Regions from separate parts of the Paenibacillus sp. lzh-N1 genome, predicted to be linked through region 2. Evidence: riboswitches for the same ligand, from Rfam matches in the RefSeq annotation. Region 2 holds a riboswitch; each other region holds the start of a gene.

Region 1 (5,850 bases), 1.5 Mb from region 2:
ACGAGCGAACATCCCCGTCTTCAAAAGTAAAAGCCAGCGTAAGTACCGAGGCGCCGATTTTCTTTTCGTCCACGGTATATTTTAATCCACCTTCCCCCTCAGTGGTCGCGAGCTTCAATTCAGATGGCTTAAAGCCAAAGCGTTTGATCCATATTGCTGCAGCCTGTTCCTTGGCTTCGAGCGTCATGTCACCCTCAGCTACACGTACAAGTCTGCTTCGTGCTTGTTCATCTGTAGAAACATCAGCCTGTGTGTAATTGGTGCTGGAGGTGATCCGTTTAAAGCTAACGACCTTCCCAGTGGATAAATCCACATGGATTTGCAGCTTGCCCTTCGCTGAGGAGTCAGGCAAATCAACCCGAAAGGTTTCATAAGGATAATTTTTTTTCCATGTACGATCGTACTCTTGAACCAATTTTTCTCTGGATAAATAACCGTACAAATCTGTTTCAGCCTGATAGGTTACGACGGGCTTCTCTGGCTGTGATTCCGTATAGCCCAGCTCGGAACGGGCAAAGTCCAGGGCGTGTATGACCGCTTCTTGTTTGCTGATGACCTTTGCATTCATCAATGATTCCGGACTTGGATTGCTAATTGAGGGAATAAGCAATTGAAAGATAAAAAAGCAAATCAGGCCAACCCCGCCCAGCAAGCCTAATTTTTTGAAGTTGGCCGTGAGCACGACCGGTTTCCCGATAGGATTCATGAGTTTCCTCCTTAATCTGTAAATAAGAACATCCATTAAAGATATCATACTGCACAGGTTCCCGCCAACAGACCAGCGATATTCATGAAAATAGAGTGAAAGCACTTTAAAGTTTTAATAAAATTAGATAAGCTGTGATTAATCGATGTCTATTCGCGAATTAAAGCCAATTTCACGTTTTTTCGGCGAAATCGGTTTTGTGATCTGGATAGAGAAGGATTATAATCTTGAGGCAATGCCTATGAAATATATGGGTAATGATATACATTTAAGCCGAATTTCTATGAGAAAACGGGGGAACCATGTTACTGGGGTGAATTTTACAGCCGATCCTGATGGACCGGAAGTGTAAATAGGGCATACTGTGCTGTCCGAATCCGTCAGCTAACCTCGTAGGCTGTGGGCAGGAACCAAGTCAGGCACTCGGTTTTCCGGTGTCTTTTTTTGTGTGTATAAAAGTGTTTGGATTGGTTAGACCGCTGCGGGTTCAGATTATTCTTCCAATTGCAGTTATCCCCGGATTTTTTTGATTGTATAAACCCTTTAATGGTTAAAATCCGGAGATAAAGGCAAACGCTTCGCTTCTTCAGAACAATTCTGCCCCCTTCGCTGCTGCTCGCCAATAGCACAGGGAGCCGAGTAGTGTTTGACATGCATTCTTCCTGTATTCAGGGAATGCTAATTATAGCTACTTAAGGTTTGGAAAATCAAAAAAATCAGGGGCAACGACGATCGGAAGATAAATGGAACGCGTAGCGGGCTTACACCGTATTAAGTCACTGTTTTTATAGTTTTAAGGATTAGGAGAGAAGTGATGAATAGATGAATCCCAATGCACGCTGGCTTCGGCTTTCTCCACCGCAGATATTCGTTGCAGGCTTTGCCATTATCATTCTAATAGGTAGTTTATTGTTAATGCTGCCCATCTCTAATACAACAGGAAAACCACTTGCGTTTATAGACGCTTTGTTTACTGCCGCATCCGCGACCTGTGTAACCGGACTTGTCGTTAAGGATACAGGGCTCTTTTTTACAACCTTTGGTCAAATCGTTATCGTTGCGCTGATCCAGATCGGTGGTCTTGGCTTTATGACCATGGCTACCTTGATCGCGCTGGTGTTCAAACGTCGCATTTCCTTGCGGGAGCGCCTTATTTTGCAAGAAGCGATGAATCAGACCTCTGTCGAAGGAATTGTTGGATTGATCCGCAAGGTGCTATGGTACTCGCTGATGATTGAGGGAGTATGTGCAGCTATTTTTTCGATTCGCTGGTCATTTGATATGCCTGTCGGCAGGGCGATTTATTTTGGAATTTGGCATGCCATTTCCATGTTTAATAATGCTGGTTTTGATTTATTCGGTGAATTTCGCAGCCTGACAGGTTATGTATATGATCCGATTGTTAATTTTACAGCCATGTTTCTCATTATTTCGGGTGGTATTGGTTTTGTAGTGATGTCAGACCTGGCAGATTATCGTAAGCGTAAGAGACTATCCTTACATACCAAGGTGGTACTCAGCATGACAGCTGCTCTGATTGTCGTCGGGACGCTCGTCATTTTTGTATTTGAGTTTACGAATCCAAAGACGCTTGGCTCGCTTGATTGGGGTGGTAAAATGCTGGGTTCTTTATTCCAGTCCGTTACTCCACGTACCGCAGGTGCCAACACGCTGGACATTGCAGGCTTGCGGCAGGCTACGCAATTTTTTATCATCATACTCATGTTTATTGGAGCTTCGCCTGGCTCCACTGGGGGCGGGATTAAGACCACTACATTTGCCCTGCTCATTGGAGCGGTGTTTTCGATGCTGCGGGGACGGGAAGATATTGTGTTGTTCCGGTACCGACTTGCGCAGGCACGAATTTATAAGGCTTTGACCATTACCTTGCTGGGGCTGCTGTTCGTGATTGGGGTGACGATGATTCTGTCCGCAACCGAAGATCATCATTTTCTAATGATCTTGTTCGAGACAGTGTCTGCATTTGGTACAGTAGGGCTGTCTATGGGGCTTACACCTGATTTGTCAGTTGTAGGCAAGCTGGTGATTACTCTGACGATGTTTGCAGGCAGGCTGGGTCCACTCACGCTAGCTTATGCACTGGGACCGAAAAAGGGTAAGGAATTGTATCGTCATCCAGAAGGTAAAATAATTATAGGGTAAGGGAGTTTTCGAGTAGATATGAAAACGCAGCAGTTTGTAGTCATTGGCTTGGGACGGTTTGGCTCAAGCCTGGCTTTGCAATTGGTGGATATGGGGTGCGAGGTGCTGGGCATTGATCGGAATGAGGATGTTGTAGACAGTATGAGTGAGATCCTGACACATACTGTCGTGGCGGACGCTACAGATGAGGATGCGTTGCGGTCACTGGGCATCCGTAATTTCGATTGCGGCATTGTTGCAATTGGTGATGATATTCAGGTAAGCATCCTGACCGCCATTTTGCTGAAGGAGCTGGGTGTGAGAAAAGTCGTAGCCAAAGCTATATCTGTACTGCATGGGCGTGCGTTAGAGAAGCTTGGGGTGGACCGAGTCATTTATCCGGAACGAGATATGGGTATTCGGGTAGCGCATCAGCTGGTCACGCCTAATCTGCTCGATTATTTGGAGCTGTCCAAGGAATACAGCATTGTGGAACTCAATGTGCCTGCATGTCTGAATGGCAAAACGTTAGCAGAATTAAATGCTCGTACCCGCTTTGGTTGCAGCATCGTGGCACTTCATACGGCGAATGGTATCTTGATCGCGCCGACAGCTATGGATCGGCTGAAAGCAGACGATATTATGGTCATTATCGGCTCCAATGACAATATCGGCCGCTTTGAGGATGAGGTCGTTAATGTCAATGAAGAGGGTTAAATTCTCTACACCATACGGTAGCCTGCAAACGATGCACGTGTCTCGCTAATCCAGCGTCGTGCTGTCGGGCCGAGATCGGCCGTTTCTGAGTATATGAGGGAGGTCGTTCGGCGTGTCTCCTTCAAATCAGGCAAGTACAATGCAGTAAGTCCATTATCTCGCAGTAGTTCGCTGCGCAAGTAGGATTTGGGCAGCAAAGCGGATGCCTTGCAGGTTGGAAGCAGGCGTACAATCGCCTCGAAGGAGTCGATTTCCATGCGGATATCCGGCATAATGCCGCTGCGCTGGAACAAGTCATCCGTCAGGCTGCGGTACCAGGTTCCTTTGGAGAAAATGATCATCGGCAATCCTTGCAGGTCCTTCATTGAAGCCGTTCCTGTCTTGACAGTTAATTCATGTCCGATGGGGACGACTAGCTCCAAATGATCGTCAAATAACGGAATGCAGCGTAATCCAGCTTCATGAATGGCAGACCCGACCACGCCGGCGTCTGCTTTTTTGTCGCGTACAAAGGCGACGATTTCATGCGTTTTGCCGGTGAGCAGCTTTAGCTCAGTCTGAGGATGCTTGCTCATGAAAGCCTCGACGAGGGTAGGCAACGTCGTTTGGAGTGTCGTAAGACTTGCGCCCAGAGTAAGCATGCTCTGGGCTTCATTTTTGTGCTGTGACAGCTTTTGTAAGAAGCGAAGCTGACGTTGCCGTTGCTCCAGCGCGAAAGTATATACAAATCGGCCAGTCGATGTAATTTCGAGCCGTTTGCCCCGACGATCAAAGAGATGGACACCCAGCTCTTCCTCCAGCTTGGCAATTTTGCGAGACAGGGCGGGTTGGGACAAATTCAGCAGTTTGGAGGCTTTATTCAAGCTGGACTGCTCGACAACGACGGCAAAAGCGTTCAAATCCTCAAACAAATCTTCCACTTCCTCTCTATATGCAAAAAAGACATAATAATTAATACGTATATTGCAATTCCATTATAAGCCGAAAAGGAGTAACATGAAAGCGACACAAGATGTTCACACTTTTGTTTTTCCTTATAAGGGACACCTTGTTGAACATTCCCTGTCGGGAACTGTCATTTTATATGTTATATTACTATTGAAAACGCTATTATTGGGAGAAGGGAGCATGACCTAGATGAGAGGATTTTATTCCAGAAAGCTGCATTCGCTTCTTGGCGTCATTCCGTTGGCTCTATTTTTTGTTGAGCATTTGGTGACGAACTTCACAGCGGTGGAGGGCGGTAAGGAAGGTTTTAATCGCAGCGTGGCCTTCCTGAATGGTTTGCCGCTGGTTATTGTGTTAGAAACGTTATTCATCTACTTGCCATTACTGTTCCACGGAATCTATGGCTTGTATATTGCTTATCAGGCTGATCCGAATGTCAAAAGGTTTGGCTATTCGCGTAACTGGCGCTTTTTGTTCCAGCGTATTTCCGGAGTCATTACGTTTGTATTTATTATCTGGCACGTATACGACACACGCTTTCAGGTGGCCCTGGGTAATGTCACTCATGAGGAGCTAGGCGGCGTAATGCATGGCATAGTGACGAACCCGGTCTATTTTATTTTGTATTTAATCAGTGTCGTTTCGGCATCATTTCACTTTGCTAATGGACTGTGGGCATTTATGGTCAGTTGGGGGATTACCGTGGGACCACGTGCCCAAAAAGTATCTTCCTATATCTGTATGACCCTGTTCGTGGTGGTGTCGATTGGCTTCGTTGCTTCCCTGCTTGCATTCCGTAGCGCGGAATTCCAGGAAACGGCAACAGCCTTGGTGCATTGCAGCGCTTTTAAACAGCTACTGTAAACGAGTTATTTAAATTATACATTGTGTTGAGATTCTATTCTGAATGGTAAAGGGGATTTAGTACAAATCCTGAAAAGAAGGAGTGAGCAGAAATGGCAGCATCCAATATTATTGTCGTGGGCGGCGGTCTGGCAGGTCTAATGGCTACGATCAAGGCGGCAGAGGCGGGAGTCCACGTTCATTTATTTTCTTTGGTTCCGGTCAAAAGATCCCACTCCGTTTGTGCGCAAGGTGGCATTAACGGTGCGGTAAATACCAAAGGTGAGGGAGACTCACCCTGGATTCACTTTGACGATTCAGTCTACGGCGGTGACTTTCTGGCAAACCAGCCGCCGGTAAAAGCGATGTGCGAAGCGGCTCCGGGAATCATCCATCTCATGGACCGTATGGGTGTTATGTTCAATCGGACACCAGAAGGACTGCTGGATTTCCGCCGTTTTGGCGGTACCCAGCATCATCGCACAGCCTTTGCT
Region 2 (5,850 bases):
ACCTCATTGGATAAAATATCCGATCTGGTACTCCAGCTTCGGACCAACCGTATCAACGCGGTTGTAATCGAAGATACCGTTGCTAAAGGATACACACTAGACGGTACCGTAACACTTGCCAAGGCAGTACCTGAGGATGAAGGAGCAGAAACTGCTGTAGGCATTCGTAAAGGAAATGCGGAATTGCTTGCTTCAGTAAATAAAACGTTGGCTCGCCTGAAAGCAGACGGTTCGATTGAGAAGTTTTCTACAGAAGCAAGTGCACTGTCTGCAGACCGACAAGTTTCTTCGAATAGCATTGTAGATATATTTTTGAAATATCGCAGTTTCTACGCTACGGGTATCGGCTACACTCTATTGCTGTCTGCGCTTGGAGTACTATTCGGATTCATTATTGGTCTGATCATATCTTTGCTGCGGATGAGTGGGATTCGTATTATCGAGTGGTTAGGTACCGCATATGTAGAGATACTGCGTGGCACACCTATGCTGGTGCAGCTCATGATCATTCATTACGGAGTTGCTTTGACGTTGGGTGTTAATTTTACGCCACTCCAGTCCGGCATAATTACGTTGTCACTGAATAGTTCGGCATATTTGGCTGAAATTTTCCGTGCTGGTATTCAGGCAGTAGACCGTGGACAGATGGAAGCTGCCCGCTCGCTCGGGATGGGACGAGGCAAAGCAATGCGTCATGTCATTTTACCGCAAGCATTTAAATCTATATTGCCTGCTATTGGTAATGAGTTCATTACGATTATTAAAGAATCATCTATTATTTCGACCATTGGGATGGTGGATATTATGTATCAAGCCCAGGTCATTAAGAATATTACCTACGAAGGCTTGAGTCCGTTCGTAATCGCAGCCGCTATTTATTTTGTAATGACATTCAGCTTATCTAAGCTGTTGGGTTTATGGGAAAGGAAGTTGAGAGCCAGTGATCACCGTTAAACAACTGCGTAAATCATTCGGTAAGAATGAAATTTTAAAAGGCATTGATATAGATATCGCCAAAGGTGAAGTAGTCGTCATTATCGGTCCGAGTGGTTCAGGAAAAAGTACGTTTTTGCGTTGTATGAATCTGTTGGAACAGCCAACAGAAGGGGAAATTTTGTTTGAGGGTGAGCCGATTACGGCCCGTGGTCATAATATTAATGCGACTCGGGAGAAGATGGGGATGGTTTTCCAGCATTTTAATCTGTTTCCGCATAAAACAATACTGCAGAATCTGACGCTTGCACCAACGCAGGTGAAAAAGCAGTCGGGGAAAGAAGCGGAGAAAATTGCGCTGGAGCTCCTGCGGACCGTGGGTCTTGAGGATAAGAAGAATACCTACCCGAACCAGTTATCTGGCGGTCAAAAACAACGTATTGCGATAGCACGTGCTTTGGCCATGCAGCCGCACGTAATGCTGTTCGATGAGCCTACTTCTGCTCTTGACCCTGAAATGGTTGGAGAGGTTCTGGACGTGATGAAGAAGCTCGCTGAGGGCGGCATGACGATGGTGATCGTGACGCATGAAATGGGCTTTGCCCGTGAGGTAGGGGATCGAATCATCTTTATGGACAACGGTCAAATTATAGAACAAGGTACGCCTGAGCAAGTATTCGGTACTCCAAGCCATGACCGTACCCGTGATTTTCTTGCTAAAGTGCTGTAAGAAAATGCTTTTATGAAATATTAACAAAGCCCTCTCGTGATGATGTTTCACGGAGGGCTTTTCTCTTTTTGTCACCATATCTCCATATTTTCGTAACAGAAAACGGATTCTTGATGACAAAATTGTAATGAGTATAGTATGATATTCAAGGTTACCAACATTTTCATGCAGATAAGGTTACAAAATTGTGATATTATGCAGTGAGCCAAAACTTACCGGGGCAGCAGTAATGATAATAAATACTCAGGTGCTGGGCTCAAACCATGGGAAGTGCGGGGGACGTAACAACGGCAATGATTCCAATGCATCATAAGATGTTGTGGATATGCCTAGGGGTGAATTGCACAAGCATAGGGCTTCTCCTGAGTCCGAATCCGACAGCTAACTTCGCAGGCATAACAGAGGAGGTACATATCTTTGAAACATTTAAAACATATTGGACAAACTATGAAATTTGCGGTGCTTGCTGCAGCTATTGCAGGGCTGGCACAGACAGCTGGAGTAGCAGATGCTGCTTCGCTTCATACTGCCAAAGAAGGCGATACCTTCTTTTTGCTTGCTCAACGTTATGGGGTATCAGTAGATGAGTTGACGAAGGCTAACCCGGATATTGCGTCCAACAACATATATGCAGGTCTGCAAATTAAAGTGCCAGACGAAAAAAGTGTAAAGGCGGCTTCGGATTCGAAGCCACAGCTTCTTACAGAGAAAGCACCAGCGAATGAGAAGCCAACAATTGAAGCATGGGGCAAAACATTCAATTACAGTAAAGTAGTTGATGTTAAAGCTACAGCATATTCTGCCGCAGCTGATGAAAATGGCAAATGGGGTGCGGTTGATTATTACGGCAATCCGCTTAAGCTAGGTACAATTGCGGTAGACCCGAAAGTCATTCCTATGGGAACAAAGGTGCTAGTTACAGGTTATTCCCATCCCGGATTGCCAGATCATTCTTTTGTGGCCGTTGCCCGTGATCAGGGCAGTGCTATTACCGGAAAGCGGATTGATATCTTTATCCCTGGCAATAAATCATTCGTGAACGACTTCGGCTTCCAGAATGTGAAACTGTACGTCATTGATAAATAGCATTGTGCTTATGTATGATTTGATTAAACATAATATAAGTTATGTAAACTTGATCTATCATACAACATATAACTGGGACGACTTTTTATTAGGCCCGGTCGTTTATCGCTAAAAAAGGCTGTCTTACAAGCAGAAGCATTCTGTTCGTTAAGGCAGCCTTTTTACGTTGTTGGTATATTTGAAGCTTAGACATACTGTTATTTTCGTTCCGATGTGTGAAGTAGCCGGGGGACAGTGACAAATTTGTAGCCCTTAGCTTTTAGAGAGTGGATTAGACCCGGCAAAGCTTGGACAGTGCCTTGCAAGTTGGAACTTTGACCTCCACCTGCATGCATTAAAATAATGGAGCCAGGTCCGGTAGCCGGGATCACGTTGCGCTGAATTTGTGTTTTGCTTAATCCCTTCCAGTCTAGAGAGTCCACATTCCAATTGACGATCATGTACCCATGACGACGTGCCCACTGGATTTGAGGCTCCGTGATTTCACCATAGGGTGGTCGTATCAATCTGGGTCGAAAACCTATGCTGGCTTCTAAAATGCGTTCTGTTTTTGTAATCTGGTGGCGAAAACGTTCTGGTGTGGCCTTCCTGAAATCCGGATGAGTATAGGAATGGTTTCCTATAGCATGACCTTCGCGGATGATGCGGCGTATGATCCCCGGATGCTTTTCCGCACGGTGGCCGACGATAAAAAAGGTAGCTTTGATACCGTTTGCGTGTAATACGTCCAAAACCTGCGGCGTATACCTTGAATCGGGCACATCATCAAAGGTTAAGGCAATTTGGCGGGTGTGCGGGCCGCACATTTTAAAAATGTCCGCATGCTTTTTTCGTAGCATCGCTAATGTTGGAGTAGCTCGATCTTTACTTTGATATACCGAAGTAGCGGCAGCAGCTTCCTTGGGATGGGGCGTTCGAATGTTGGGAGGCGTGTCCGCGTGAACGGGAAAACTTGAAAATGCTAGTAACAGTGCTAAACATGGCAACACTCCCCTGTACCGCATTTGTATTCCCCCTTTCCGTGCAGTGGTACCTAGTGGGCTCTCAGCTATTATGTACCTGTCCTATTAAAATTATGCTGGTGATTGAGTGAAGCCCTCCACGGCTGAAGAGAAGTACATCATGAAGCGGGTATCCGTGAAGATGACGAAGTAAACGTACATATTCTCTTAAACATGACCGAAAACTGAAGCATTTTCGCAAGTTTTAGCCTTACAAAGGATTCGGTATGCCGTGACAGCTGGTGTATAATGGGGATGCTATTCATAATGATACATACTTGGAATTGAGGGAAGGATGGATAAAAGTGACCGACTTGTTTACTCCTTATCAATTAAAGGGGCTTTCATTAAAAAATCGGATTGTCATGCCCCCAATGTGCCAATACAGCGTGGAGGCCAAGGACGGCAAACCGACGGATTGGCATTATGTCCATTATGTGAGTCGCGCGGTAGGAGGGACTGGGCTCATAATTGTGGAAATGACAGCGGTTCATCCAGATGGACGCATTACGGATCGTGATTTGGGCATTTGGAGTGACGAACATATTCCTGCATATCGCAAAATTGTAGAGGAAGTCCACAAGTATGGTGCCAAAATTGCCATTCAATTAGGCCATGCCGGACGCAAGGCCGAGGATGCTGAGACACCTGTAGGCCCGTCCTCGATCCCCTTTAGTGAACGCTTTAAAGATCCCCACACTTTGACGAGAGCAGAAGTCAAGGAACTGGTTCAGGCCTACAAAGAGGGGGCTCGCCGGGCGGTAGAAGCGGGTTTTGACACGGTAGAGATTCATGGTGCTCACGGCTATCTGATCCATCAATTTCATTCCCCTTTAACCAATACCAGAGAAGATGAGTATGGGCAGGATTTGTCACTGTTTGGTGTTGAGGTGATCCGTGCTGTTAAAGAGGTACTTCCTGCTGATATGCCTGTGCTAATGCGGATATCTGCCAAAGAATATGTCCAAGACGGATATGATGTTGAATACATAGCAGCCATAGGGGAACGATATCGTGATGCAGGTGTGGACATTTTCCATATTTCTTCTGGTGGTGAGGGTCCGATAGGCTCCAGCGGAGGCCCGTCTGCGCGTGCTGGTTATCAGGTCGATTTGGCTCATACCGTCCGTGAAAAATTGAATGTGCCTGTCATTGCTGTCGGCTTATTGGATGATTATGAGGATGCCCGCCGAGTCGTTCAGCAAAATGAAGCTGATCTGGTAGCCATAGGGCGTGCCATGCTGCGTGATCCCTATTGGGCGCTGCATGCTTCACGGGCGCTAAAAGTACAGGCAGATATCCCAGAGCCTTATCTACGCGGTTTTTAGATATTTTTGAAACCTCTTTGCAAAGCTTGCGTAAACATGTGTACAGAGCTTAAAATTTAAGCATTCAATTCTAGGAGGAACTTCACATGTCTATTTTCAAACGATTAAGAGATCTTACGATGTCTAACATTAACGCCATTATCGACAAGGCAGAAGATCCAGTTAAAATGACGGATCAATACATTCGTGATATGCAAGAGGATCTGGAAGACGCAGAGAAAGCGGTAGCCGCTCAAATTGCTATTGAAAAGAGATTCAAACAGCAATACGAAGAACAGGCAGCTTTGGTGAAAAAACGCGAAGAACAGGCTCATACGGCTGCAAAAGCACAAAATGTGGATCTTGCTCGTCGTGCGCTGGAAGAAAAGAAATCTGCCGAACAAAAAATGAACGAGTTCCAAGCTGGTTATGAGCAAAACAAAGCTGCAGCTGACAACCTGCGTGGTAAGCTGGATGAAATGCGTAGACAGCTGACTGAAATGAAAAACAAGCGCGAGACACTGGTTGCCCGTTATAACGCAGCTAAAGCGCAAACTGAAATTAACAAAGCTATGAACGGTTTTAGCTCGGATACGGCAACTGCTGGATTGAAGCGTATGGAGGAAAAAATGCTGCAAGCAGAAGCACGTGCTGAAGCGAGCAACGAAATGGCTTCCAAGGAAAAATCGCTGGATGAAGAGTTCAAAGAGCTGGATAAGAAAAGTGCTGTGGACGATGAACTTGCTGCTTTGCTGAAACAATACGAAAACAAATAAGAACTTTTAAGCATTGC
Region 3 (5,850 bases), 2.7 Mb from region 2:
GCAGCATTTACGATCTTGCTCAGAATATTTTGATCAATCAGAAAGTTTTGTCCCAGACTCTTTTTGAACGAAAAACCGTGCCTTTGAATAATTTCCTTCGTACGCCGCGGTGTTGCTATATCTTGAATCCCTGTCATACGGATATCACAATCCTTCACTTTCGATTTGTGCCAGCGCACTGGCAAATTCCTCACGACTGATCTGAAATACAGAGAGCCGCTTATGTAGCTGCTTTCCGTTACAATAGCCAATACCCAGTACATTCCCCAAGGCCATACGGCGTGCAGCAGCATTGGGGTGAGTAATAAGTCCAGCGTCAATCAGGTCCGCCATTTCAATCAGCGGTTCGGCGCCTTCCACTGTCGTATGTACCCGCGCGAGAGCGTGTCTGATGGCTTCCGGGGAGGCATTCTCCACGCCAATATCCCCTTTGCGTGTCGCCTCTGCCTCAGGTATAAAAGCCTGCTTGCAGCCGGGGACCTTGGAGGCGATAATTTTACGGATACGCTCCCCTGCATGATCGGGATCAGTTAAAATAATGACCCCCCGCCGTTCCTGCGCCAATGCAATTTTCCGCAGCGTCATTTTATTAATGGCTGAACCGCCAGTTTCTATCGTATCTGCTTCGACAGCACGGCGAATGGCTACCGTATCATCCCGGCCTTCCACCACGATCACTTCCTTGATCATCTTCGTTTCCCTCCACTGCTACACAGCAACATATATTATCTTTCCCTGCTTTTGAAAACAAAATAAGAAGAGGATATCCTCTTCTTAGCATGGCATAACTATGTTGTTAATACTATCGCATTGTCCTCAACATACACAACCTGTTTTAGTTGATTTCCGGCTTTACAGGTCCGATAACATATACGGTTTTACCGTGCTTACGACCAAATTGGTTAGCCCGGCTTAAACTCTCATAATACACATCGATTTTGTGGCCTTTAATCGCGCCACCGGTATCCTCCGCACGGCGGAAGCCTACCCCTTCAATATACACCCACCAGCCGATGGGAATTACATTCGGATCGACAGCGATGGTGCGTCCTTCCGTGACACGCGTGCCGGAGGCGGTACGTGTACCGATACCTGGCTCCTGGGCAGAGTACGCCGTCATGGAGACATTTTGTAAAACTTTTTTATAATTAAAATTAATACCTGCTTTACGGACAGCACTGCCCGAACTAACCTTTGTAGCCTTAACCGCATCTTTAGGGCCGATGGAAGCAGCTAGAACGACCGGTTTTTTCTTAGTCCCTACCGCAATTACCTTATCCACACGATTTTGTGCGACTTCCTTGTTGACCAGCTGTTTGGACACCAATTTTCCATCATGGTATACCTTTTGAACATGCTGGACTACCACACCCGATTTGCCACTTTGAATGACTCGATTATCGCCTTTATAGAGACTTGGATCTGCCGTTTTGATGACCTGATAAGGCACTTGTTTTTTCTGTTCGACCTGCTGTTTCTTTACACGGACGATTTTTATGTCCATGTTAGATGAAACAGAGGCATCCAACGCAGGGTAAACTTTATCCGTTGATGATAATTTATAGCCCGAAGTGCGAATGGCACCCTCTACTGTATTTTCTGTTGTGTACAGCTTTTTCGTCTCATTGCCTGAGGATACTTTAACCTGATTGGCACGTTTAATGACTACGCGATCCCCATCCTGTACTGCCCCGTTTAGCGGCATGGAAATTGTATCATGCGGCTGAAGTGAAATAGAATGCTCATTGAGCAAATCTTGGAGCTTGGATTCCCGGGTTTCTACCGCAGATGCCTTACCATCGATGACAAAAAAGACTTGTTTTTTAGATTGCGTGTACATCAGAATTGAAATCATAATCGTTAGTGCGATTAGAAAAATAGCAACCAAAGCAGCCTGGCGCACATTCTCTTGCTTCCAACGTAATACGTAAGACATGCTGGATGAGCGTGACTCATGGGTCTCCTCTTTTCGGAAAATGCCCATTTCCTCCGTCCTCCTTACATAGCCCGCCGTCTGGAGTAAGACATAGTTGATCGTTGACGTGACTATAACAGATTTTCTACAAGACAAGCCCGTACTGCGACTGTCCTGCACCATGTACCCGTCTTCGCGGCATGCTGTCCTCCCCTGTTTAACCACAGTATGATGACAGATTTTCTTTTATTCACAACAAAAAAAGCCAAAGAAAGAGACTAGAGAGCTCTTTCGTGGCTTCCGACATGTGTGAATATGCGGGAAAACTCATGCACGAGATGGCTTCTCTCTTGTTACGCTTACGGGGTTAGCTGTCGGGTTCGGACGTAGAGAGTCGCCCTAGCTTAGGTCAACCGCTCATGGCGGTCGCCTTCACATTCACCCCGAAGACCCAGAAAGAAATCGAAATACGGCTTCTCTACCTGTTCAATCCCATCCAGGAAATGAATTTCGGTCGAGCCGGCTACTGAAGAGATAATATCTCTTGCACATACGCCGGACGTACTGTAAGCCATATCGGTTCCCCCGTTCCCTGTAAAAGGGACTCAGCGAGACTGGTTCATGAAATGATTTGTTGATGTTTACACTCAACAACAATTCACTGAAAAGATGATATCCTGTTTCCATGCATGTTGTAAAGCAGGTTTCAAGTACATTTTTCAAAATATTCGGTTAAAAAATTGTAATATTCTCGAGTTTCCTGCAACAAAATCATAATTAGCTCCGTCTATCTCTTTATTTTGATTGATTTTTTCGCTTTTTCACTGAATGTCAAATCGTTCCAAGGCATTTTGGGTCGTAATGGATACCAATTCCTCCACCGTAATTCCCATAATTTGGGCGGCTGCCTCTGCTACCAATCTCACATGTGCCGACTCATTTCGCTTCCCACGAAACGGATGAGGCGTCAAGTAAGGCGCGTCCGTTTCAATAAGCAGACGGTCCAACGGTACCTGGGCCAGCACCTCTTTTGGCTGCTTGGCATTTTTGAACGTTATGGGCCCGCCGAAGGAAAGGTGGAAACCCATATCCAGCACCATTTTAGCTGTCTCCCAACTCCCAGAAAAGGAGTGCATGACTCCGCCAATCTCGCCCGCCTTTTCCTCACGTAAAATCCTCACAATATCTTCATGTGCATCCCGGTTATGGATAACAATTGGCATGTTGAGCTCACGTGCCAGGCCAATTTGATTTCGAAGTACCCGCTGCTGCACATCCTTTGGTGATGTATCCCAATAATAATCCAGACCGATCTCTCCGATCGCTACAACCTTTTTATGACTGCATAACGATGCAATCCATTCTAAATCACCCTCCTGCATTGTAATGGCATCCTGCGGATGCCATCCAACGGCTGCATAAATAAAATCATACGTCTCAGCCAGCTTCATGGTGGATGGAATGGTCTCACGATTAAATCCGATATTGATCATCCGTGTTACTCCTGATTCGACAGCACGTGCTATAACTTCTTCACGGTCTTCATCAAATTGTGGCGCATCTAGGTGAGTATGAGTGTCGAATAAATCCAAGGTTTTCATCTCCTTTTCTTACTTACATTTCTATATATTTGTCTATTGTTTGACAAAATAATTCCTTATTTCGGCAGGAAGCCTTTCTTTTACCCCGTTCAATTTATTCTGGGGAAAATACATGTGATATTTTCCTCGGTGAATGCCACTTATTGAGCGTACAATTTCTGAAACTTCGGATATTTCCCGCACCTCGCCCTGACGTCCAAGCAGTAAAATCTGGTTGTCCGTTGAACCGCCCTGCCGAAACACATCATAAGGAAGATCTGTCGGAAAATCAATTTCAAGATCATATTCAGGATGCAAGCCAGCCTTTTCCAAAGCCTCTCGAATATGGTCAACGGTATCTGTATCCATATTTTCAATCTCTACATATTTATACAATCTACGATCCATAAAACGGCTGCTCAAATCACTTAAAATTTCGTCCTTTTCTCGTTTCCATTGGCTAAATACCGTCTGAATCAAAGACTCATCCAGCATCAAATACTGCTCCACTGTTAGCTCTCCCTTTAATAGATCGGGCAGCGGATCCAACAGAAAACCAAACTCATATCCGTTTTTGAACAATTCCTTAGCTCTCTTGAAAATTTTACGTAACAGGATTTCTGAGCTGCGTGTTACAGGATGGAAATAAATTTGCCAGTACATCTGATAGCGTGACATTAGATAATCCTCTACTGCATGCATACCCGACTCTTTTACGACAATTCTCCCATTGTGGGGACGCAGCAAACGTAAAATACGATCCAAATCAATTGTTCCGTAGTTAACACCTGTTGAATGAGCATCCCGCAACAAATAATCCATACGGTCAGCATCCAGCGGGCTTGTTACCAAGTTGACAACAATCGGCTTATCATACGTTTTGGCTATAACCGCCGCGACCTTGTGGGGCAACATCTCATCAACTTGCCGTAGCACAGCGTTGATCTTCGTGTCCCCCAGTACAATGCGGCATGTCCAATCCTCATGGTTCATATGAAAGGCTTCTTCAATTGAATGAGAAAATGGACCGTGCCCCACATCGTGCAACAAAGCGGCACACAGAGCAATCAGTCTTTCTTCCTTGGGCCAGTCGGGAAAATCTCCACGTTCAAATTGAGAAATAATACGTCTCGTAATCTCATATACGCCCAGTGAATGTGAAAACCGGCTGTGCTCCGCTCCATGAAACGTAAGATAAGATGTGCCTAACTGCCGAATGCGTCGTAACCGTTGGAACTCCGGCGTATTGATCAATCGCCATATCACAGTATCCTGAACATGGATGTAATTATGTACCGGGTCCTTAAAAACTTTTTCTTCACTGAGTGGCTGGTGCAAGATATCAGCTCCTTTAATATTCGGAATAATGGATTAAAATACAATAAAATCCTAAACGCCCTCCCTTATTCGACATCGTTTGTCGTATTTTGTCGAATTATCACTTTTCGACATTTCCAAATCGACACACAAGACAAATCATTCGTAAAATAAGGTAATTCACATGAATAAAGCTCTTTGTTCTAAATACTTTTGCATAATTAGGCTGTTACTACTTTTTTAAGGTTGACTGTTTTGGGAATCGTTGGTATAGTAAATATCAGAAAAGAGAAAATTTTGTCGAATCATGACACTTATATTATTTTAAACGGCGAGAGGAGCCTGATTTATTATGATGAAATCCACTGGTATTGTAAGAAAAGTTGACGAGCTCGGACGTGTTGTTATTCCAATCGAATTGCGCCGTACCCTGGGAATCGGAGAGAAAGACGCTTTGGAAATTTACGTTGATGGCGAGCGCATCATGCTTAAAAAATACGAGCCTGCTTGTATCTTCTGCGGCAATGCTGAGAACGTAATTTACTTCAAAGGGAAAATTGTTTGCCAAGATTGCATTTCTGAAATCCCAACACCTGTGACAAACTGAGAATTTTAGTATATAATAGACTTATCAGAGAGTTAATTCTAACCTTTTTCATATATACTCCTTGTTGCCTTCCACGGTTTGAACCCAACCGTTGGAAGGCCCTTTTTTGTTTAGACACGTATTCATAAGAGTGCGTTGTACACGTCCCTCTTGGAAATTGAACGGTCTGTGGCTGTACGTTTCATGGCATCCTTGCGAGTAAGCCCCTCTGACTCGTAATGCGCGACATGAGACTCCAAAGATAAGTCCTGCCACCATGCCTGCCGCTCCTGTTCTTCTTCCTCTTCGTTTTTCCCCTCAACGATTAGACAGTATTCACCAAGCGGCGGATTTTCCTCTAATTTTGCAAGACACTGCTCCACCGTTCCACGCACCCATTCCTCATGCAGCTTGGTCAGCTCACGGGCAAGCACCACTTTGCGTGATCCTAA

What was found. A riboswitch is a leader RNA that binds a small molecule or an ion and turns the genes downstream of it on or off. The one in region 2 is predicted to bind cyclic di-AMP.
Region 1: another riboswitch for cyclic di-AMP. It lies ahead of C0638_RS13115 (TrkH family potassium uptake protein); the one in region 2 lies ahead of C0638_RS19720 (3D domain-containing protein).
Region 3: another riboswitch for cyclic di-AMP. It lies ahead of C0638_RS07610 (resuscitation-promoting factor); the one in region 2 lies ahead of C0638_RS19720 (3D domain-containing protein).

What each region holds. Positions count from the first base shown of each region.
Region 1 is NZ_CP025696.1:2,883,242-2,889,091, forward strand. It holds gene C0638_RS13105 (CPBP family intramembrane glutamic endopeptidase) at 1-706, opposite strand, end outside; cyclic di-AMP (ydaO/yuaA leader) riboswitch at 968-1,120, shown strand; gene C0638_RS13115 (TrkH family potassium uptake protein) at 1,529-2,869, shown strand; gene C0638_RS13120 (potassium channel family protein) at 2,888-3,565, shown strand; gene C0638_RS13125 (LysR family transcriptional regulator) at 3,571-4,476, opposite strand; gene C0638_RS13130 (succinate dehydrogenase cytochrome b558 subunit) at 4,703-5,377, shown strand; gene sdhA (succinate dehydrogenase flavoprotein subunit) at 5,470-5,850, shown strand, end outside.
Region 2 is NZ_CP025696.1:4,373,976-4,379,825, forward strand. It holds gene C0638_RS19710 (ABC transporter substrate-binding protein/permease) at 1-954, shown strand, start outside; gene C0638_RS19715 (amino acid ABC transporter ATP-binding protein) at 941-1,663, shown strand; cyclic di-AMP (ydaO/yuaA leader) riboswitch at 1,907-2,074, shown strand; gene C0638_RS19720 (3D domain-containing protein) at 2,081-2,749, shown strand; gene C0638_RS19725 (polysaccharide deacetylase family protein) at 2,947-3,753, opposite strand; gene C0638_RS19730 (NADH:flavin oxidoreductase/NADH oxidase) at 4,056-5,078, shown strand; gene C0638_RS19735 (PspA/IM30 family protein) at 5,165-5,833, shown strand.
Region 3 is NZ_CP025696.1:1,683,780-1,689,629, forward strand. It holds gene rsmA (16S rRNA (adenine(1518)-N(6)/adenine(1519)-N(6))-dimethyltransferase RsmA) at 1-137, opposite strand, end outside; gene rnmV (ribonuclease M5) at 145-690, opposite strand; gene C0638_RS07610 (resuscitation-promoting factor) at 836-1,984, opposite strand; cyclic di-AMP (ydaO/yuaA leader) riboswitch at 2,256-2,536, opposite strand; gene C0638_RS07615 (TatD family hydrolase) at 2,737-3,507, opposite strand; gene C0638_RS07620 (HD domain-containing protein) at 3,550-4,833, opposite strand; gene C0638_RS07625 (AbrB/MazE/SpoVT family DNA-binding domain-containing protein) at 5,165-5,419, shown strand; gene rsmI (16S rRNA (cytidine(1402)-2'-O)-methyltransferase) at 5,542-5,850, opposite strand, start outside.